Regions from separate parts of the Saliniradius amylolyticus genome, predicted to be linked through region 2. Evidence: predicted binding sites of a transcription regulator. Region 2 holds the regulator's gene; the other holds the start of a gene.
What was found. Region 2 encodes NrdR, which represses ribonucleotide reductase genes. Its sites were predicted from a motif close to AAACACNANATNTNGTGTTT; they were not measured.
Positions count from the first base shown of each region.

Region 1: a site for NrdR is predicted at 3,025-3,044, ahead of nrdA (class 1a ribonucleoside-diphosphate reductase subunit alpha). Genes of this name have one in related genera too.

Region 1 is NZ_CP029347.1:1,656,404-1,668,082, reverse strand. Features, by position in the region: gene nrdB (class Ia ribonucleoside-diphosphate reductase subunit beta) at 1-482, opposite strand, end outside; gene nrdA (class 1a ribonucleoside-diphosphate reductase subunit alpha) at 542-2,866, opposite strand; gene HMF8227_RS07810 (HAD family hydrolase) at 3,250-3,924, opposite strand; gene ubiG (bifunctional 2-polyprenyl-6-hydroxyphenol methylase/3-demethylubiquinol 3-O-methyltransferase UbiG) at 3,928-4,641, opposite strand; gene gyrA (DNA topoisomerase (ATP-hydrolyzing) subunit A) at 4,878-7,487, shown strand; gene serC (3-phosphoserine/phosphohydroxythreonine transaminase) at 7,575-8,660, shown strand; gene aroA (3-phosphoshikimate 1-carboxyvinyltransferase) at 8,660-9,946, shown strand; gene cmk ((d)CMP kinase) at 10,055-10,735, shown strand; gene rpsA (30S ribosomal protein S1) at 10,842-11,679, shown strand, end outside.
Region 2 is NZ_CP029347.1:973,168-984,846, reverse strand. Features, by position in the region: gene HMF8227_RS04660 (helix-turn-helix domain-containing protein) at 1-470, opposite strand, end outside; partial or broken gene HMF8227_RS04655 (endonuclease III) at 827-982, shown strand; gene gloA (lactoylglutathione lyase) at 1,007-1,390, shown strand; gene glpQ (glycerophosphodiester phosphodiesterase) at 1,458-2,441, shown strand; gene HMF8227_RS04640 (phosphatidylglycerophosphatase A family protein) at 2,548-3,030, opposite strand; gene thiL (thiamine-phosphate kinase) at 3,033-3,995, opposite strand; gene nusB (transcription antitermination factor NusB) at 3,998-4,417, opposite strand; gene ribH (6,7-dimethyl-8-ribityllumazine synthase) at 4,420-4,893, opposite strand; gene ribBA (bifunctional 3,4-dihydroxy-2-butanone-4-phosphate synthase/GTP cyclohydrolase II) at 4,958-6,064, opposite strand; gene HMF8227_RS04615 (riboflavin synthase) at 6,121-6,786, opposite strand; gene ribD (bifunctional diaminohydroxyphosphoribosylaminopyrimidine deaminase/5-amino-6-(5-phosphoribosylamino)uracil reductase RibD) at 6,794-7,924, opposite strand; gene nrdR (transcriptional regulator NrdR) at 7,921-8,376, opposite strand; gene glyA (serine hydroxymethyltransferase) at 8,780-10,036, opposite strand; gene HMF8227_RS04595 (SAM-dependent methyltransferase) at 10,210-11,007, shown strand; gene HMF8227_RS04590 (hypothetical protein) at 11,153-11,335, shown strand; gene HMF8227_RS04585 (tetratricopeptide repeat-containing diguanylate cyclase) at 11,357-11,679, shown strand, end outside.

The sequences.
Region 1 (11,679 bases), 680 kb from region 2:
AGATCGTCGTAGTAACGGGAGATATCGGTGGCACGACGTTTAATCTCATCATTTTGCACGATGTCTTCAAACACCGAGCTGGGATCGTCAAACAGATTGCGCAGAATATGGGTGTAGGAGCGCGAGTGGATGGTCTCGAAGAAGGACCAGGTCTCAATCCAGGTTTCCAGCTCTGGCAGCGACACGATGGGCAGCAGGGCGATATTAGGACTGCGACCCTGTACCGAGTCCAGCAGCGTCTGGTATTTCAGATTGGACACGAAGATGTGTTTTTCTTGCTCGGACAGCTTCTGGAAGTCCATACGATCGCGGCTGACGTCCACTTCTTCAGGACGCCAGAAGAAGCTTATCTGCTTTTCGATCAGCTTCTCGAAGATGCTGTGTTTTTGTTGATCATAACGGGCCACATTGACCGGGTTGCCGAAAAACATCGGCTCGGCAAGAGGATCAATGGAGTGCTGATTAAAGGTGGTATATTTCATAGGTTTTTTAATACTCGAAATGCAACACAATAAGGGGCGGCTTATCGCCGCCCCGAATATTAGATTTTGCAGGCACCGCCGGCGCAGTCGTCATCTTCTTCGACCACGACTTCGGCTTCTTTTTCCTTGGGTGCCTGGCTACCGGCAATCAGGTCATTCTGGTCGTCTTTCGCACCGTCACGAGTGTTGTGGTAGTAAGCGGTCTTCACCCCAAGCTTGTAGGCGGTCAGCATGTCTTTAAGCAACAGCTTCATGGGCACCTTGCCACCGTCGTATTTGCTGGGGTCATAATTAGTGTTAGCGGAGATGGTCTGGTCCACAAACTTCTGCATGATGCCCACCAGTTGCAGATAGCCATCGTTGGAGGGGATGTCCCACAACAGCTCATAGGCGTCTTTGAGATTTTCGTAATCTGGAACCACCTGTTTCAGCACACCATCCTTACTGCTCTTCACACTAATGTGGCCGCGAGGTGGCTCGATGCCATTGGTGGCGTTAGAAATCTGTGATGAGGTTTCCGACGGCATCAGAGCTGACAAGGTAGAGTTACGCAGACCGTGTTCAACAATGTCTTTGCGCAGACCTTCCCAGTCCAGATGCAGCGGCTCATTACAGACCGAATCCAAATCCTTTTTGTAAGTATCTACAGGTAGGATGCCTTGTGAGTAGGTGGTCTCATCAAATTTCGGGCATTTGCCTTTCTCTTTCGCCAGATTGTTTGAGGCTTTGAGAAGGTAATACTGCATCGCCTCAAACGTCTTGTGTACCAGGCCGTTGGCGCTGCCATCGGAGTATTTCACGCCGTGCTTAGCCAGGTAATAGGCAAAGTTAATTACGCCAATCCCCAGGGTGCGGCGACCCATGGTGGCATTATAGGCAGCAGGGACCGGGTAGTCCTGGTAATCCAGCAGACTATCCAGAGCGCGGACCGCCAGATCGGCCATTTCTTCAAAATCATCCAAGCTTTCGATCTTGCCCAGATTGAAGGCCGACAGAGTGCAAAGGGCAATCTCGCCGTTTTCGTCGTTCACGTGCTCCAGCGGTTTAGTGGGCAGGGCAATTTCCAGACACAGGTTGCTCTGGCGTACCGGAGCCACCTTGGCATCGAAAGGACTGTGTGTATTGCAGTGATCCACATTCTGCAGATAAATGCGGCCGGTACTGGCTCGCTCCTGCATAAACAGGCTGAATAGCTCAATGGCGCGAATGGTCTTCTTGCGAATGCTGGGATCATTTTCGTACTGAACATAGAGCTGTTCAAATTTGTCCTGATCCTGGAAGAAGGCATCATACAGCCCAGGTACGTCCGAGGGGCTGAATAAAGTGATGTCTTGATCCTTGATCAGACGCTGATACATCAGCTTATTAAACTGTACGCCGTAGTCCAGGTGCCGTACCCGGTTTTCCTCCACGCCGCGGTTGTTTTTCAGCACCATCAGCGACTCCACTTCCAGGTGCCATAGCGGATAGAACAGGGTAGCAGCGCCACCGCGCACACCGCCCTGAGAGCAACTTTTAACCGCGGTTTGGAAGTACTTGTAAAACGGGATACAGCCGGTATGGAAAGCCTCGCCGCCGCGAATGGGGCTACCCAGAGCGCGGATACGACCGGCGTTAACGCCAATGCCAGCACGTTGACTGACGTATTTAACAATGGCGCTGGCAGTCGCGTTAATGGAATCCAGGCTATCACCGGTTTCGATCAAGACACAGGAACTGAATTGCCGCGTTGGTGTGCGCACACCCGACATAATAGGCGTGGGCAGGGAAATCTTGAACTGGGATACCGCATCATAGAAACGCTTGATGTAGCTCAGTCGGGTATCCTTGGGATAGTTGGCGAACAGGCACGCGGCGACCAACATATACAGAAACTGTGCACTCTCGTAGATATCACCGGTGACCCGGTTTTGTACCAAATACTTGCCTTCCAGCTGTTTAACGGCGGCATAGCTGAAGTTCATATCACGCCAGTGATCGATGTATTCACCAAGCTGATCCAACTCATCTTTACTGTAGTCCTGCAACAGATGGGGATCATACTTACCCAGCTCCACCATTTTCACTACCTGCTCGTACAGCTTAGGCGGTTCAAACTGCCCATATGCTTTTTTACGCAGGTGGAAGATGGCTAGTCGTGCAGCCAGATACTGATAGTCAGGCGCATCCTTGGAAATTAAATCCGCGGCTGATTTGATCAGAGTTTCGTGAATGTCGGCAGTCTTGATACCGTCATAAAACTGAATATGGGCTTTTATCTCCACCTGAGAGACAGACACATTGTTCAGGCCTTTGGCTGCCCAGGTGATGACTTTATGAATTTTGTCCAGATCCAGTGGCTCGGTTTCGCCGCAGCGCTTGGTAACGAGAATGTTGTTGTTCATGCTAGTCGCCGTTTATTGTTATTAGCTTGCTCCGTCTGGGAAACGGAACAAAAAATCAAAGTGAGAACAGCTCGTTGCCGCAATCAACCGGAGCAAGATGAAACGATTGAAGTCCCTGGCAACTGGTGACACAAGATAGTGAGGTTTTAGGGAATGTGCAACCCAATATATGGTGTTTAAATGGTCAGTCAGACACAAGATGTATTTGAGTTAGTATCGACTCACGCAGCAATCTCGGTGTTATCGCCAGTGTGTAAAATGCAAGGCTTTTTTAGGGAGGAATTTCTCTATAAATTTTTTGATTCTAAAAATACGCTAGTTATTATAATACGATATATAGTGGTTGCTTCATTATTATGTCACAAGATGTGGGTATTTTTTCGTCAGGGAACCAACCACGCCAACAATGCCTCTGGGTGCGTAATCCGGTAATCCGCCGGCCACTGTTGGGGATTCTCATTAGGGTGGATATAACCGTACTCAGCCAAAATGGCGATCATGCCCGCCCCGAGAGCAGCATCAATATCCCGTCGGGCATCACCGATATACCAGCAATGGCGGGACACCACCTCCAACTTCTCGGCTGCATAGGTTAACGGTAATGGGTCTGGCTTACGCCTTGGCAGGCTATCACCGCAAAGAATGATGTCGGCGGCAGACAAAACCGGAAAATGCTTTAGCAGCTTTTCGGTGAGCGTCTGGGGTTTATTGGTAACAATTCCCCAGGGTATGCCTTGTTGAGTCAATGTACTGATCACGGCTTCTATACCGTCATATAAACGCGTATGACGGCAGATGGCGGTGGCATACAAATCCAAAAACTGTTGCCGCAGACTTGCTTGCCCCAGGTCGGGCAGGTGCTCTCCAAAGCCCAGTGTCAGCATCCCTTTAGCACCGTGGGAGGCGATCAACCGATAATCCTCAGCCTTGGCTGGTGGACGCTGATACGCTTTTAGCAACTGGTTTAGGGCCGTGCCCATATCATCGGCGGTATCCAATAAGGTGCCGTCTAAGTCAAACAATAGCGCCTGTGGCCTGGCTGGAAACGAGTCTGTCATTAATCAGGCCCGGCAGTGCAGCAGGTAGTTCACATCCACATTGCTGTCCGACAGGTAGTACTGGCCGGTTAACGGATTCATATGCAAGCCCTCCATTTTTTGTGCCTGCAACGGAGTACTGTCCAGCCAGTGTAATAGTTCAGAAGGCTTGATAAATTTGCCGTGTTCATGCGTTCCCTTAGGCACTAATCCCAGCACATACTCGGCACCGACAATGGCCATCAGATAGGATTTAATATTGCGGTTAAGGGTTGAGAAAAACACATGGCCCCCTGGCTTGACCAGCTTGGTGCAAGCCCTGACCACAGATTCAGGGTCGGGCACATGTTCTAACATTTCCAGACAGGTTATCACTTCAAACTGCCCGGCGTTGTCTTCGGCATAAGCTTCCGCGGTGGTAGCGTGATAGTTGATATCCAGCTGCGATTCCAGTGCATGTAGGCGCGCAACACTTAATGACTCCTCAGCCATATCGATACCCGTTACCTTAGCGCCAAGTCTGGTCATGGCCTCACACAAAAGGCCGCCACCACAACCAACATCCAGCACTGTTTTATCGAACAGACCGCCACTTTGACTGGCGATAAAATCTACTCTCAGCGGATTGATTTGGTGCAAGGGTTTGAACTCACCCTCTGGATCCCACCAACGGCTGGCGATGGCAGAAAATTTATCTATTTCGTTTCGATCAACGTTCTGGTTGGCCTCTGTGGTCATGGTCTGCTCACTACTGAAAAATCTGACCGGCAGTATAAATAGTTGAGCAAAAACGGACTAGGCCTAAATGGACTTATCTACTCAGTCAGTGGCTATTTATTTGCAAAGGATGGTGGTAGAATCGGGCGATTGTATAAGGGCGCAGAATCTACTCTGCGCTGCCGGTTCGGTTGCGGCGAAAGGCATCCCGATATTCGCCCGCTGATTCTAATAAGAACAAAGGGACAACGCAGTATATGACTGAGCGCGCCAAAGAAATACTCCCCATTAATATTGAGGAAGAGCTGAAGAACTCTTACCTGGATTACGCCATGAGTGTAATCGTCGGGCGAGCGCTGCCCGACGTTCGTGATGGTCTTAAACCAGTGCACCGCCGTGTGCTGTTCGCCATGCACGAACTCAAAAATGATTTTAACAAGCCATACAAAAAATCGGCCCGTGTGGTCGGGGATGTTATCGGTAAGTACCATCCCCATGGTGACTCGGCGGTTTATGACACCATTGTGCGTATGGCTCAGTCGTTCTCCCTGCGTTATATGCTGGTGGACGGGCAGGGGAACTTTGGCTCAGTGGATGGCGATTCGGCCGCGGCCATGCGTTATACCGAAGTTCGCATGGCCAAGATTGCCGGTGAACTGCTGGCGGATCTGGAAAAAGAAACCGTCGACTATGTGCCTAACTACGACAACACCGAGCAGATCCCCGATGTGCTGCCTACTAAGGTGCCAAACCTTTTGGTCAATGGCTCTTCTGGTATTGCCGTGGGTATGGCCACTAATATCCCGCCACATAACCTGACCGAGGTGGTGAACGGCTGTATCGAATTGATTAAGAATCCGGATATCAGCATCGAAGAACTGATCCAGTTCATCCCGGGTCCGGATTTCCCCACTGCGGCTACTATCAGCGGCCGGAAAGGCATCGAAGAGGCCTATCGAACGGGGCGAGGCAAGATTTACCTGCGCGCCAAGGCTGATATCGAATGCGACGACAATGGTAAAGAAACCATTATTGTCACCGAGATCCCTTATCAGGTGAATAAGGCACGTCTGATCGAGAAGATCGCCGAGCTGGTTAAAGAAAAACGTGTTGAGGGCGTCTCCGCGTTGCGTGACGAATCCGACAAAGACGGTATGCGTATCGTTATTGAGGTGAAACGCAACGAGTCGGCCGAAGTTCTGCTGAACCATCTGTATGCCAATACTCAGTTACAGACAGTATTTGGCATCAATATGGTCGCGCTGGAAAACAACCAGCCTAAGGTGTTCACCCTCAAAGAGATGCTGGAAGCCTTTATTCTGCATCGCCGTGAAGTCGTGACTCGTCGTACCGTGTTCGACCTGCGTAAAGCGCGCGATCGGGCCCATATCCTCGAAGGCCTGGCGATTGCACTGGCTAATATCGATCCTATTATCGAATTGATTAAGGCTTCACCCAGCCCGGCGGATGCCAAAGAAGGCTTAGTGTCTCGTGGCTGGCAATTAGGCCATGTGACCGACATGCTGGAGCGTGCCGGTGTGGATGCGGCCCGTCCCGATTGGCTGGCGCCGGAATACGGCATTCGCGACGGCGAGTATTACCTGACCGAGCAACAGGCTCAGGCGATTCTGGAACTGCGCCTGCACAAACTGACCGGTTTAGAACATGAGAAGATTCTGGGCGAGTATAAAGAGCTGTTGGATCTGATCGCGGAGCTGATCCATATCTTGGAAAGTCCCGAGCGCTTGATGGAAGTCATTCGCGAAGAGTTGGAGAAAATCCGCGCCGAATACGGTGATGAGCGCCGCACCGAAATCACCGCTGCCAGCCATGAGATCGACATGGAAGATCTGATCGACTCTGAAGACGTGGTGGTGACCCTGTCCCATGAAGGGTATGTTAAGTATCAGAAGCTGGGCGAATATGAAGCCCAGCGCCGGGGTGGTAAGGGCAAAGCAGCCACGAAGATGAAGGACGAGGACTTTATTAATCGCCTTCTGATCGCCAATACCCATGACTATATTCTGTGCTTCTCCAGTCGCGGCCGTCTGTATTGGATCAAGACGTATCAATTGCCTCTGGCCAGCCGTAATGCGCGTGGCAAACCGATCGTCAACATACTGCCGTTGGAAGACAACGAACGCATTACGGCCATGCTGCCTATCCGCGAGTTTGTGGAAGACAAATTCGTCTTTATGGCGACGGCCCACGGCACGGTGAAAAAGACCGATCTGACACAGTACTCTCGTCCTCGGGCCAGTGGCATTATCGCCGTGAACCTCAATGACGGCGATGAATTGATTGGCGTTGCATTGACCGGCGGCGACAGTGAGATCATGCTGTTCTCCGATGCCGGCAAGGTGGTGCGCTTCCCTGAGGATCAAGTGCGCTCTATGGGCCGAACGGCCACTGGGGTTCGGGGCATTAAGCTGGAAGACGATCAGAAAGTGGTATCGCTGATCGTGCCGGAAGGCGAGGGTGAGGTGCTCACCGCCACCGAAAATGGTTTTGGTAAGCGTACTTCTCTGGCTGAGTATCCCACTAAGAGCCGTGGCACCAAGGGCGTCGTGTCCATCAAGGTAACCGAACGTAACGGTGACGTGGTGGGGGCCGTCCAGGTGAACGAGTTTGACGAAATCATGCTGATTTCCAATCAGGGCACCCTAGTACGTACCCGGGTGAACGAAGTCTCCAGTGTGGGTCGTAATACTCAGGGTGTGCGTCTGATTCGTACTGCCGACGGTGAGTTTGTGGTAGGACTGCAACGCATCGAGGAAGTGGACGAAGAACAATTAGAAGACGGGCAAGAGTCCGCTGCAGAAACCGGCGATAATGGCGCCGAAGGTATCACCACGACAGAAGAGTGAGCCGGCGCAGCCTCAGGCTGCGCTTCTGTAATTGATAACGAGCGGCGCTTTGGTGGCCGCTCGTTTTGGTTTAGGAAGTCAATCTCAATGACCAAGGTATATAACTTTTGTGCAGGTCCGGCCATGTTGCCAGAGCCTGTGATGCAGCAAGCTCAAAGTGAGTTCTTAGACTGGCGCGGCCATGGCTGTTCGGTCATGGAACTCAGCCACCGCAGCAAAGATTTTGTGGCGTTGGCGGAAAAGGCCGAAGCCGACTTGCGCGAACTATTGCAGGTGCCAGATAACTATAAGGTACTGTTTACCCATGGGGGCGGTCGGGGCCAGTTTGCTGCCGTACCGCAGAACCTGTCACACGCCAATGATAAAGCTGATTATCTGGTTACCGGCTCCTGGTCTAAGGCGGCGGTAAAAGAAGGGGAACGCTTCTTACACCCGTCGGTGGTCGCCGAGCAAAGCGAACACGAGGGGCTTAAGGGTATCCCGGACAGCGCCCGCTGGCAGTTAGATCCGGCAGCAGCCTTTTTCCATTATTGTGACAATGAAACGGTCGACGGTATCGAACTGGACTTTGTGCCGGATACCGGCAGTGTGCCTTTAGTCGCCGATATGTCATCCAATATCTTGTCCCGGCCTGTGGATGTGAGCCGTTTTGGCGTGATTTACGCCGGTGCGCAGAAAAACATCGGCCCTTCGGGATTATCGGTGGTGATTGTGCGCGAGGACTTATTGGATAAAGCCCGTCAGGATGTTCCTTCCATTTTGCATTATCAGACGCTTGCCGAACACGGTTCCATGTTCAATACGCCGCCCACCTATGCCTGGTATCTGGCCGGACTGGTATTCGAATGGCTGAAAGAGCAGGGGGGCGTGGAGACTATGGAAAAGTTGAGCCAGAAGAAGTCAGCGCTGCTGTATCAGGCCATCGATGGTTCAGACTTTTATGTTAATCGTATTGTGCCTCGCTATCGCTCGCGGATGAATATTCCGTTTCAGCTTGCAAAGCCGGAGTTGGATAACGCGTTTCTGTCTCAGGCTGAGGCGGCTGGACTGAAAGCCCTGAAAGGTCATCGAAGCGTCGGCGGAATGCGCGCTTCTATCTATAACGCCATGCCTTTGGAAGGTGTTCAGGCTTTAGTGGACTTTATGCAAGATTTTGAAAAGAGGATGGGCTGATGGAACAACTGACACTCAAGCCCATTGCGCGCATTGATGGCACGGTAAATGTTCCCGGGTCCAAGAGCCTGTCGAATCGAGCCTTGCTGCTGGCGGCTCTGGCGTCGGGGGAGACGACGCTGACCAACCTGCTCGACAGTGACGACATTCGTCATATGCTGGCAGCCTTAAAACAGCTCGGTGTGGATTATCAGCTGAGTGAGGATAAGACCCGTTGCACCGTTACGGGGTTAGGCGGTGCGTTTAAGGTATCCACGCCGCAGAGCCTGTTTTTGGGTAACGCGGGGACCGCCATGCGCCCCCTGTGTGCAGCATTGGCAGCCTCTGTTGGAGAGTTTGAGCTGACTGGCGAGCCACGTATGGAAGAGCGCCCCATCGGCGCTCTGGTCGATGCCTTACATCAGGCTGGTGCGCAGATTGACTATCTGAAAAACGATGCCTATCCGCCGCTGAAGATTGCCGGACAGGGCCTTAAAGGCGGCCATATTCAGGTAGATGGCAGTGTTTCAAGCCAGTTTTTGACCGCGGTTTTAATGGCTGCGCCGCTGTTTGAAGATACCACCGAGATCGAGATTGTTGGTGAGCTGGTGTCCAAACCTTATATCGACATTACCCTGGATACCATGGCCAAATTCGGCGTTCAGGTAAACAATCACGACTATCAGCGCTTTGAGATCTCAGGCGGACAGACTTATCGTTCACCAGGGCAGTTTCTGGTAGAAGGCGATGCCTCGTCGGCGTCTTATTTCCTGGCCGCCGGTGCGATTAAAGGCGGTACCGTTAAGGTGACCGGTATTGGCAGTGACAGTATTCAGGGCGATAAAGACTTTGCGTTGGTACTGGAAAAAATGGGCGCTGAGATCCAGTGGGGGCCGGATTATATTCAGGTGACCGGTGCGCCGCTCAAAGCCGTAGATATGGATATGAATCATATTCCCGATGCGGCCATGACCATTGGGACAGCGGCTCTTTTTGCAGAAGGTAAAACCGCCATTCGTAATATTTATAACTGGCGAGTCAAGGAGACCGACCGGTTGGCCGCCATGGCGGCAGAACTTCGAAAAGTGGGCGCTGAGGTGATTGAAGGCGAGGACTTTATCGAGATAACGCCGCCCGAGGCGATTAAGCACGCCGCTATTGATACCTATAACGATCATCGCATCGCCATGTGCTTTTCTCTGGTGGCCTTGTCCGACACAGCGGTGACCATTAACGATCCGGGCTGCACCGCTAAGACCTTTCCCGACTACTTTGAACGGCTAAAAACGATCTGTCACGAACGTTGAGCTGGATCAGGCAAATGGTAACAAGGTGTTGCTTGCATTGCTTTAGGTGAGTGAAGGCGTATAATTGCGCGCGATTTTAAGCCACTCATTAGCTTTATGGGAGAAAGCATGCAAGCAGCACCTGTCATCACCGTTGATGGCCCCAGCGGCGCAGGCAAAGGAACGCTCAGCACCAGTTTGGCCAAGCATTTAGGCTGGCATTTTCTCGATAGCGGTGCCATCTATCGGGTGCTCGCTGTCGCCTCTATTCACCATCAGATCGACCCTACCGATGAACAGGCATTGTCGCCTCTGGCAGCAGGGCTCGACGTGCATTTCGAAGCCTCTGAAGAGGGGACTCGTATCGTACTGGAAGGAGAGGATGTGACCGACTCTATCCGTACTGAAGAGGTCGGGGCTGTGGCTTCTCAGGTGGCGTCTCTGCCTCAGGTTCGTGAGGCTCTGTTACGTCGTCAACGTGGTTTTCGCGATGAGCCGGGACTGGTCGCCGATGGCCGCGATATGGGCACCGTCGTGTTCCCCTCGGCGGAGGTCAAGGTGTTTTTGACCGCCAGCGCGGAAGAACGGGCCGAGCGGCGCTATAATCAGTTGAAAGAGGCGGGGCACGATGTTAGCATTGACCGCCTTTTGGCCGACATAAAAGCCCGCGATGAACGGGATATGAACCGTTCAGTAGCCCCTTTGGTGCCGGCTGAAGATGCCTTAGTGCTGGATTCTACCGAACTCAGCATTGAGCAAGTCTTTGATGCGGTTTTGGCTCATGCCGAGAATCGCTTGTCAAAAGACTGAAACTGGCAGGAAACGCCTGAAAAAAGGAAAGATCAGGCCAATTTGAACAACCCCACATTAGCGGGAATGCTGAGTGGATGTCCATTTAAGTTTATTTCTTATCATTATGACTGAAAATTTTGCAGAACTTTTTGAAGAAAGTTTAAAACAGCTTGAGACTCGTCCCGGTTCCATCGTAAAAGGAACTGTGGTTGCAATCGATAAAGACATCGTCCTGGTTGACGCGGGTCTTAAGTCTGAGAGTGCCGTACCGGCCGACCAATTCAAAGGCGCCGATGGAGAATTGGAGATCGCCGTGGGCGATCAAGTCGATGTGGCACTGGACGCGGTAGAAGACGGTTTCGGTGAAACCATTCTGTCCCGCGAAAAAGCCAAGCGTCATGAAGCTTGGTTGGAGCTGGAAAAAGCTTACGAAGACAAAGAAACCATTAAAGGTGTGATCAACGGTAAGGTGAAAGGTGGTTTCACCGTTGAAGTGAACTCCGTTCGCGCCTTCCTGCCAGGCTCTTTGGTTGACGTGCGTCCTGTGCGTGACACCACTCACCTGGAAGGTAAAGAGCTTGACTTTAAAGTGATCAAGCTGGATGCCAAGCGCAACAACGTTGTTGTTTCTCGTCGTGCGGTTATCGAAGCAGAGAACAGTGCTGAGCGTGAACAACTGCTGGCCACTCTGGAAGAAGGTCATGAAGTTAAGGGTATCGTTAAGAACCTGACCGACTACGGTGCGTTCGTTGACCTGGGCGGCGTAGATGGCCTGCTGCACATCACTGACATGGCTTGGAAACGCGTTAAGCACCCAAGCGAGATCGTCAATGTGGGCGACGAGATTCAGGTTAAAGTATTGAAGTTTGACCGTGAGAAACAGCGCGTTTCTCTGGGTATGAAGCAAATGGGTAACGATCCTTGGACTGATATCTCCGAGCGTTATCCAGAAGGCACTAAAC
Region 2 (11,679 bases):
GTAAAGACAATAAAGGCAACGGCTGTAAACAAACACATGGATATGGCTATTTGCCATAAGTCGGGATCGCGTGTAATTGGATCTGCTAATGCCAGCTTTTGCTCCGGCGTGATACTAAACATAAACGGTATCATTGACAGGATTACGGCAATTGGCCCTAACAACACCGTAAGGTATGACTTCACAGAGTGCTTAGTCGCAGGATACATCGCCATACACGCATAAAAATACAGAGCGGGTCCCATTAACATTCTGACAGGCAACTGAAAACCGGCGATGGCTGGTGCATACTGATACACCCCCGAATAGATATAGAGCTCACCAATGATATGAATGAGTAGCAGTATCAGAAGCCCTGACAGGTAAGCGGTCTGCTTATGTTTAGGCGTGCTGAACGTTCGCACGAGCCCAGAAACAACAACTCCCATCATTCCCGAATAAAGGACCGTGGGAACCAGAGCAATAGACATAGTATTTTCCAAACCCAAAAAGTAGGTAGCAATTAGCTTTTTAAATGAAAAGTGAAAAAGGATGGCGCCGGCGCATTCTAAGCGAAAGCCTGGTTTCAATTCAATTGGGTTATCGCTTTACGAAAATGGGGCATTCTGCAGCTCAGTCAGAGCAAATCTTGAAGTAGTAACCATTTTTCACCCTTTTTCCCTGATCCCAGCCTCTTTTCACAACGGCCGATACTGCCCGCCGTGTAAATATGAACCTCGGGGGTGCTGGTTGACATGTCTCTATCATGCCTGTTTTCACCACAACCGACCATTACCGTGGCCTCCATATATTCAGCGCCCGCAATCCACCAAACTGAATGGGCGTCGAAAAGTTGCTGAAGGTGATACCTGGTAAGTTTAAGATGGATGTGTACCAATTGTTGAGCCTGCACGGTGGTTATACCTGTGTCGCGCGAAAGCCCCGCTGTGGCTCCTGCGTCATCGAGGACCTGTGTGAGTTTAAAGATAAAACCGAGGTGTGATCATCACCCATTTAAGGAGGTTTTATGCGCTTTCTGCATACCATGCTAAGAGTCGGCGATCTGGAGCGTTCGATTCACTTCTACACCCAGTTGTTGGGAATGAAGCTGCTCAGACAGTCTGACAATGAGCAATACCGTTATACCCTGGCCTTTGTAGGCTACGGTGATGAATCGGACCATACGGTACTGGAGCTGACCTACAACTGGGATCAGAGCGAATACCAGCATGGCGAGGCCTTTGGCCACATCGCCATAGGCGTAGAGGATATTTATGGTTTCTGCGGTAAGCTGGAACAAGCTGGCGTAGAGGTATACCGAAAACCAGGGCCCGTAAAAGGCGGCAAAACGGTGATCGCCTTTGCCCAGGATCCGGACGGCTACGCCATCGAACTGATTGAACGAGCCTGAGGATTCACCAGATTGTCATCGTAACCGGCTAAACTGACCGCCACGCTATTCGCTGCGGGAGATTTATTTGCGTCTGATCATTTTTTTATTCAGCCTCTGTCTGAGTCCGTTTAGCTGGGGCGACACCGCTATTATCGCCCATCGCGGGGCCTCCGCTTATCTGCCCGAACATACTCTGGAAGCGGCTATTCTTGCCCATGGCATGAATGCCCATTATATCGAGCAGGATCTGGTCCTCAGTGCTGACGGTATCCCTGTGGTATTGCACGATATTCACTTAGATACCATCACCAATGTGGAGTCGGTCTTTCCTGACAGACACCGTGACGATGGCCGCTATTATGTGATCGACTTTACCCTTGCCGAGCTACAGGAGCTTAGAGTCCATGAACGGCAAACCACTGATGGCCAGCAGGTCTACCCGCGCCGTTACCCTGGCCAGAGCCCCTATCGTATTGCCACCTTTGAGCAGCATATTCAGTTGATTCAGGGGCTCAACATGCGCAGAGATAAGGCGATTGGTTTGTATCCCGAGATTAAGGCCCCCAAGTTTCACCAAACAGAAGGACAGGATATCAGTGCCATTGTGGTGGAATTGCTCAAAAAATATGACCTTAATCACCCGGAGGCAAACCTCTATGTGCAGTGTTTTGACTTTAAAGAAGTGAAACGGCTGCGCACCGAGCTGGGCTTAAAAGCGCCGCTGGTGCAGCTTATTGGCGAAAACGATTGGCAGGAATCAGGCACCGACTACGAGTGGCTAAAAACGGCTGACGGGCTGGTCGAGGTGGCCCGCTACGCCGATGGCATTGGCCCCTGGTATCACCAGCTTGTGAATATAGAAAACGGCCAGCTGAGCACCACGGAGTTAGCCAGACTCGCTCATCAACAGGGCCTGCTGGTCCACACTTACACTTTACGCGCCGATCAGCTGCCCGAGGATGTGAGTTTTACTCAGCTATCGGACTACTTAATAGACACCCTGGGAGTCGATGGGATCTTTACCGATTTTCCGGATCGGTTGGTTATACACCAAAAGCCTGGGAGGTAATCCTTAAGATGGCGCTGTGCGGCAGGGATGCAGCAGAGGAGCCCACACAGAGGTTTTATAGCGAATCGATGAAGATGTGCCTCCCCGGCTCTAATCAACTGCCCTCTTACAGCCAACCTGCCCACAATAGCCCATGCATACACAACAAGGCGAATATTCCGGCCAGAATGTCATCCAGCATAATGCCCAGTCCGCCATCGACATGACGGTCCAGCCAGCGTATGGGCCAGGGTTTTACAATATCGAAAAACCGAAACAACACAAAGCCAGCAACCAGATTCAGCCCGGTAGCCGGTACAAGCAGGAAGGTAATGAAGATGCCGGCAAATTCGTCCCAGACGATGGCCGGATGATCGTGCACGCCCATCTTATAGGCGCTGTAATCGCAGATCCAAATTCCAAGCAGACTGATGGCAAGGGTGATAGCCAGATAGATCAGGCTGTCGGTGGGGGCACACAGCCAAATCAGCGGCAAGGCCGCTAAGGTACCTGCAGTGCCTGGCGCCTTAGGGCTGAGACCACTGCCCAGACCCAGCGCCAGAAAATGCACCGGATTCTTAAGCAGATGGGCGCTGACCTGGCTGCTCACGGTTAACTAAAGTGCTCGTAGCCATGGCCGCGAGAGGAATAAGGTTGCTCCCCATGACGCAACTCGACCTTGCCGGTTTTGCCATTGAGTTGGCCGATGCAAGTGGCACTCACACAAGCCGCCGCCAGAGCTAACTCCAGATTGCCCTTCTGCTCTTCAGATACGGTAAACAAAAGCTCATAATCGTCGCCGCTGTTAAGGGCATATTCAAAGGCATCCTCTTCGGACACCGAGGCTCGCATCGCTTCGGATAACGGCAACTTCTCAAGCTGAATGGATGCGCCACACCCTGAAGCATGCAGGATATGGTGCAGATCGGCCACCAAGCCATCAGACACATCGATACAACTGCTGGCTATACGGCGCAGGGCTGTGCCCGTTAGTACCCGGGGAGTAGGAGTTTGAAAACGCGTTAATACCTCATTACGGGCGTTGAGCGGCAGCTGACGCTTGCCGTTTAGATAGTCCAGCGCCAGTCCCGCATCGCCCAAAGTGCCCGTAACATAGAGCCAGTCACCGGGCCGGGCATGAGAGCGTGTCAGGGCCTGCTCGTTCGGAACAAAACCCTGAGCGGTAATCGTAATGCTTAAAGGTCCACGCACTGTATCACCGCCGATCAACTGAACGCCGTAATACTCACACATTTGCTGGATGCCATTGGAAAAGGCATTCAGCCAGCATTCGTCCACCTCAGGAAGTGACAGCGACAGGCTGACCCAGGCCGGCTCCGCCCCCATGGCTGCCAGGTCACTGAGATTCACCGCCATCGCTTTCTCAGCAATGGCTTGTACCGGCGTATCTTTGGGAAAGTGCACACCCTCGACCAGCGTATCCGTGGTAGTACACAAGCTCTGACCTTCGGGCACCTGAGTGACCGCACAATCATCGCCAATACCTACCTCAACATCACGGCGTTGGTGGCTTCGGGTACGAAAGAAGCTATCGATAATATCGAATTCTTGCACGACTACTGTTCGTGTTGGCGGAGCTTTCGGATGGCTTTATCCAATACCCCGTTAACGAATTTATGACTTTCGTCGGCGCCAAATACCTTGGCCAGCTCAATCGCCTCGTTGATAACCACCCGATAGGGAACATCCAGACGATGCTGAAGCTCATAGGTCGCCATGCGCAAAATCGCTTTTTCCACCGGATCCATTTCTTCCGGCAAGCGTCCTAGGTAGGGTCGAATGGCCTTATCCAGATCTTCCGACTGTTTAATGACCGAACGCAATAATTCCTGAAAGTACTCCAGGTCCACCTCTTCCATCTGATTGGTGGTAGCCAGATGTAACTCAATCTGGTTGGCGGAATTTTGAGTCATCTGCCATGAGTAGATGCCCTGCAGGGCAATCTCTCTGGCCTTATGGCGAGCAGCGGGTTTCAACCTCAGGCTCCTTCAATCTGGTCAATTACATTTACCATTTCCAGCGCACCCATGGCCGCCTCGGCACCTTTATTTCCGGCCTTAGTGCCGGAGCGCTCGATGGCTTGCTCAATGGAGTCTGTGGTGATCACGCCAAAGGCCACCGGCAATTCTGCATCCAGAGATACCTGTGCCAATCCCTTGTTACACTCGCCAGCCACGAAGTCAAAGTGGGGAGTACCACCTCGGATCACCGCGCCCAGAGCGATAATAGCGTCGAACTTGCCGCTGTTGGCCAACTTTTTGGCAACCACCGGCAGTTCATAGGCCCCGGGCACACGAACCAGAGTAATGTCCTGTTCGTTAACTTCACCTACTCGTTCCAGTGTATCCAGAGCGCCATCCACCAGGCTTTCCACTACAAAGCTGTTAAAACGAGACACCACCAGAGCAAATTTTTTGCCGGTGGCACGCAGATTACCTTCAATGATATTCATGTCGGCCTTCCTGATTCAAAACGGCGCGTATAGTAGCATAACACGCCAGAGTTTTAGGATATTTTTAGGAAACGAATTCCACCACTTCCAACCCGAAACCGGACAGGGCATGGTATTTTTTAGGCTTGCTGAGCAGTCGCATTTTCTTCACTCCCAACGAGGCCAGGATCTGACAACCGACGCCTACGGTGCGTGAGGAGCCATCCCACTTATTCCCCGCCGACTTCTCGCCTTTATCCTCAGCCTCAAACTGCTTCAGGGTGGCGATCAGTTCGTCGTTGGTTTCGTCTTTACCCAGCAGCAATAACACGCCACCTTCGTCGGCAATGCGCTGCATGGCCTGAGGTAGGCCCATACTGCGGTCCAGCGAGCGCTGCGAACCGAGCAAATCGCTGAAGGTATTATGCAAATGAACCCGCACCAACGTGGGATCGTCGGGTGAAACTACCGTGTTTTTCAGCACAAAATGCAGTTGATTGTCGATCACGTCCTTAAAGGTAATCAGATCAAACTCACCGTAATCGGTAGGTAGCTTGCACTCGGCTACTTTCTCAATGGTGGTTTCGTTGAGATTCCGATACTCGATCAGATCGGCAATAGTGCCAATCTTGATGCCATGTTTTTCAGCGAACTCTTCCAGCTGCGGACGACGCGCCATGGTGCCGTCGTCGTTTAAGATCTCTACGATCACCGCCGCCGGTTCACACCCTGCCAGCCTTGCCAGATCCACGCCGGCTTCGGTGTGTCCCGCGCGGTTCAATACACCACCTTCTTTGGCGATGAGCGGGAAAATATGCCCGGGCTGAACAATGTCTTCGGCAGTAGCATCGGCGGCGACCGCGGCCTGTACCGTTCGCGCACGGTCGGCGGCAGAAATCCCTGTAGTCACCCCTTCGGCGGCCTCAATGGACACCGTAAAATTGGTGGAAAACTGGGCGCCGTTGTTGGTGACCATCAACGGCAGATTCAGACGGGCACAGCGTTGTTCGGTCATCGGCAAACACACCAGCCCGCGGGCGAAGGTGACCATAAAGTTGATCGCCTCTGGGGTAATATGCTCGGCGGCCATGATCAGATCGCCTTCGTTCTCCCGGTCCTCGTCGTCCATCAGGATCACCATCTTGCCCTGACGAATATCCTCGATTATTTCCTGAGTCGTGTTTAACGCCATAAATTCGCTCAATTGTGTAGGGTAAATTCGATGCAGCCAGGCTGCCTGTTGTTATTTTAGCGGCCTTTCAGATAACCGTGTTCGGCCAGAAACGCCATGCTGATATCAGACTCATCGCTCTTTGCGGCTTTATCGCCTAACAGCAACCGCTCCAGGTAACGGGCCACCACATCCACCTCCAGATTGACCTTAGTGCCCACCTTGTAGGTACTGATGTTGGTTTCCTGTAAGGTGTGAGGAACCAGGGTCAGCTTAAAGCTGGCCCCCTTAACCTCATTGGTGGTCAGGCTTACGCCATCTACGGTAATAGAGCCCTTCTCGGCGATATATTTCGCCAGCTTATCCGGGGCCTTGATCCAGATCTCCACCGCCCGGGCCGTCTCGGTAATGGATTGTAACTCACCGACCCCATCCACATGGCCGCTGACAATGTGGCCGCCAAAACGGGAGTTGGGTTGCATGGCCTTTTCCAGGTTAACCTGATCGCCAGTCTTATAATCGGTAAAGCCGGAGCGCTTCAGTGTTTCCACGGACACATCGGCGGCATAATAATCACCACCGAATTCCACCACGGTCAAACACACGCCATTAGTGGCTATGCTATCACCGAGGGCAACATCGCTCATATCCAACTTGCCGGTGGAGACTTTTAATCTCACATCGCCGCCGGTTTGCTGCATGGCGGCAATGGTGCCTACTGCTTCAATAATGCCTGTAAACATAATGGTTCTACTTTTTCTGGTTTTGAGGTAATACCCGGGCCGTCAGCCTCAGGTCCTCGCCTACCTGACGGATGTCGCTCCAACTGAGCGAGAGAGCTTCATTCATATGGCTGAGGCTGGGCATTAAACATAACCCTTTAGCCTTATCACCCATCAACTTAGGTGCCTGATACAGCATTAGCTCATCCACCAGATGCTGCTGCAATAGTGCTCCGGCGAGTGCCGCGCCCGACTCCACCCACAGATGATTGACGCCGCGCTGTCCCAACTCGTTCAATAGCGCAGGTAAGTGTACCCGCGGCGTTTTGTGATGACATTGCCACTGACTGACATTGCTATCAAACCGCCAGTGGTTCGGCTTCTTATTGGCCAGCAGGATCTCTCCCGGCAGCGTAAACAGCGTTAAATCCGGCTGCATCTGATTGCGGCTATCCACAATCACCCGTAGGGGCTGGCGTACGCCCAGGTCATCTTCCAACCCCAGCGCGTTAGCTGTTAGCCTGACATTCAGTGACGGGTTATCGATCAGTACCGTGCCGGAGCCGGTTAAAATAGCGCAGGCGCTGGCCCGGTGACGCTGCACATCCAGCCGGGCCGCCTCACTAGTGACCCACTGACTGTGGCCATTTTCCAGCGCCGTCTTTCCGTCTAAACTGGCGGCCAGCTTCAGGGTGACAAAGGGTTTGCCGGTGCGCATACGGGTCATAAAACCTCGATTCAGCGCTTCGGCATCGGTTTCTAGTAGGCCGTGCTCGGCAGCAATACCCGCATTTTGCAGCAATGCTAAGCCTTTTCCTGAAACCTTCGGGTTAGGATCGGTGCCCGCCGCTATCACCCGCTTGATGCCTGCCTCGATCAGCGCTTCGGCGCAAGGCGGGGTGCGGCCATGGTGACTGCATGGTTCCAGGGTGACATAAGCAGTGCCGCCGCGAGCTCTGTCGCCGGCCTGTCTCAGCGCAAACACCTCAGCATGAGGGCCACCAGCCTGACGATGATAGCCTTCTCCGGCCAGATTACCGTCGCTGTCCAGGATGACACAGCCCACTGCGGGATTGGGCGAGGTGGTAAACTGGCCCTTACCTGCCAGCGCAATGGCCCGGCTCATCCAGTGGTGATCGGCCTCGCTAAAGGCGGTCATTCATTGTCCCCCAGACGGGCAATCTCTTCGCCGAATTCGCGAATATCTTCAAAGGAGCGATACACAGAGGCAAAGCGCACATAGGCCACCTTATCCAGCTCTTTTAGCGCGTCCATGATAACGCTGCCGATAAACTGACTGGTCACTTCCCGCTCACCGGTGGCGCGGAGGGTGGATTTCAGCCGGTTTATGCACTTCTCGACCTGCTCGGTACTCACCGGCCGGCGCTCCAAGGCACGCTGTAATCCCGCTCTGAGCTTGTCCTCGTTAAAGGGTTCACGAGAGCCATCGCGCTTAACCACACGGGGCATGACCAGCTCGGCGGTTTCAAAGGTGGTAAAACGCTCATGGCAGTTAATGCATTCACGGCGGCGGCGGATCTGATGGCCGTCGGCCACCAGTCGCGAATCGATAACTTTGGTTTCCTGCTCGGAGCAAAAGGGGCAAAACATGGCCTTTCCTGCGCTTGATCTTTCTGCCGCTAAATTACCAGAATTGGCGCTGAAAAGCAGCCACTAGCAAAAGAGTCTTCCGTTAATGCTAATTCACTTGCTTGTGGTGTTCTCATCAGCTCTGTAGTAATGGTTGGAGAATAGAATACAAGATGAAAATATGATTAAGCCGACACGACCATGGCGAAATCATTAAGGGGGTGTTCTAAAGCAGACCCTGTGCGACAAGGAGGCCGCACAGGAGCCCCCAGGGAAGGGTCTACGGCGAGTCTGCGTAGAACGGTCCCTTGATGGTGTGTTCGCGGTGCCTGACTGACCAGCTATTCCTCACAGGGCGCCTAAATAAAAAAGCCGGTCAGAGACTAAGCTCTGACCGGCTTCATTTTGGACCTAACGATAGTTATTACGCGTAAACCGGGAAAGCCTTACAAAGCTCAACCACTTCGCCTTTAACGCGTTCGATCACTGAGTCATCGCCCATATTATCCAGCACGTCACAGATCCAGCTACCCACTTGCCTGGCCTGCTCTTCCTTAAAGCCTCGGCGGGTAATGGCCGGCGTACCAATACGCAAACCACTGGTGACAAACGGCGAGCGAGGATCATTGGGTACTGCGTTCTTATTCACGGTGATATTGGCCCGGCCCAGCGCTGCATCGGCGTCTTTACCGGTGATGTCTTTGTCGATCAGATCCATCAGGAACAGGTGGTTGTGAGTACCGTTAGACACCACCTTATAACCACGCTCCTGCATCACCTCAACCATGGCCTTGGCATTATCCAGCACCTGCTGCTGGTAAACCTTAAACTCGGGCTCCAGCGCTTCCTTAAAGGCTACCGCCTTACCGGCGATCACGTGACACAAAGGACCGCCCTGATTACCAGGGAATACCGCGCTGTTGAGTTTCTTGTACAGGTCTTCATCGCCGCACGCCGACAGAATCAAACCACCACGAGGACCCGCCAGAGTCTTGTGGGTGGTAGTCGTCACCACATGGGCGTGTTTCATCGGGCTGGGATAGAGGCCAGCAGCAATCAAGCCTGCCACATGAGCCATATCCACCAGCAGGTACGCGCCCACTTTATCGGCAATCTCGCGAAACTTCGCCCAGTCCACAATACCGGAATAAGCCGAGAAGCCACCGATGATCATCTTAGGCTTGTGCTCAAGTGCCAGAGCTTCCACCTGCGCGTAATCGATCTCGCCGGTTTCTTCATCCAGGCCATACTGAACCGCGTTATAAGTTTTACCGGAGAAGTTGACATGAGCGCCATGAGTCAGGTGACCACCGTGAGCCAGGCTCATCCCCAAAACGGTATCGCCAGCATCCAGCATCGCCATAAAGGCCGCGGTATTGGCCTGAGAACCGGAGTGAGGCTGCACATTGGCATAATCGGCACCGAACAGCTCTTTGGCGCGCTCGATGGCTAAGTCTTCGGCGATATCCACAAATTCACAGCCGCCGTAGTAACGCTTGTGAGGATACCCTTCGGCGTATTTGTTGGTCAGTTGTGAACCCTGCGCTTCCAGTACCCGGGGACTGCAATAGTTTTCCGAAGCGATCAGTTCAATATGGTGTTCCTGACGCTCATTTTCCTGTTGGATGGCTTTCGCCAGTTCCGGATCAAAATCCGCAATGTTCATATCGCGCGACAGCATGACATCTCCTCAGCTTGGCGGGGTGAAAAAAGTGAGGCCATATTCTAGCCATTTTCCCGCCCTTGTACACTAGTGGAATATAGAATCAATGGTTTGCTCTTAGAGCGATTCTTGGGATACTTCCCCTGTCATTTAATTCGTAGTGGTTAGACATACCCAACAAGGAGAGTCTCATGCCCCCATCCTTAGTCTGTGTCGGCACCGGCATGACCCTGGGCGCCCATATTGCCCCGTTGTGTCGGGATTACATTGAAAAGGCCGATGTGGTCTTCTCGCTGATGTCCCACGGCATCACCGAAAAATGGGTCGAGGAGATGAACGCCGATGTACGCAGCCTGCAGCCTTATTACGAAGAGGGTAAGTCCCGCAATGATTCCTATCAGGAAATGGTGGAAGCCATCGTTGAGGAAGTGCGGACCGGTAAGCGGGTAGTGGCCGCCTTTTACGGCCACCCCGGTATTTTTGCCTGTGTGGCCCACCGCGCCATTAACAAGGCCCGCGATGAAGGCTTTGTCGCCCATATGGAGCCGGGTATCTCGGCCGAGTCCTGCCTGTATGCCGATCTCGGCATCGATCCGGGCCGTGTGGGCTGTCAGCACTACGAAGCCAGCCAGTTTATGTTTTATCAGCGGGTGGTGGACCCGGCTGCCTACCTGATTTTATGGCAGGTAGGGCTGGCCGGAGACCAGTCTCTGGGCAAGTTTTCTACCGGCGCGGAATACCGGCAGGTGTTGGTGGATATTTTACTTGAGACCTACCCGGCCGAACATGAGGTAGTCCTGTATCAGGCCAAGGTACTGCCCATCGACGAGATACGAAACGAGTCGGTGGCGCTTGCCGACCTGCCCCGGGCCGAGCTTTATATGCACACCACATTAGTCATTCCGCCGGCGCAAAAGATGCAGGATAACCCCAGAGTCCGCCAACGGCTTAGGGCTCTGGATAGTGGACTCAAGCTAGTGACCGATTGAAATGAGTTGCACAGATGATTGACTGGACAAACGTATTCAAGCTCATACAATGGTTTTTGGCTCTGGTAAGTGGTCGTAGAGCCGGAACTTACAAAGTGGCGGTACTCAACTGCTTCTGCACCGATCGAAGGACAAGGAGAATAATATGATTTCAAGAGTTCAAGAACTGGAACAACTGGGCGCCAGCGCCTATGCCAATCAGGATGTCATTGCCGAGCAATTAATGGCAAGCTGCAACGGCCATCAGATGTGTCTTATCACAGAGCCTGACGATGACGATCCGAATAAGAAAGACAAGCAACCCGAGAAGGAACGCAATGTTGCCTAGGCAACGAGGCGTCATAAACTGATGAGACCTGGCAGCATTAATAATCAATGGTGGTCCATCGGGCTGATATTGATATTAATGCTGCCACTTTCCCCCCTACTCGCTCAACCCAGCACACCAGCAGAGCTGCTGGACGAGGCCAACCGGGTACGCAGCCAGAACCCAGATAAGCTGGATCAGTTACTGGCACAGGTTAAACCCCATGTGGATTCACTTTCAGAAACCCAGCAAGCCAATTTTGAATACCTAAGCGCTTATAATACGGCCATTCATGGTCAGCCCCAATTGGCGATCAGTGACCTGGAACAATTGATTCAACGCATTGAGTCGAATAAAGACGGCGC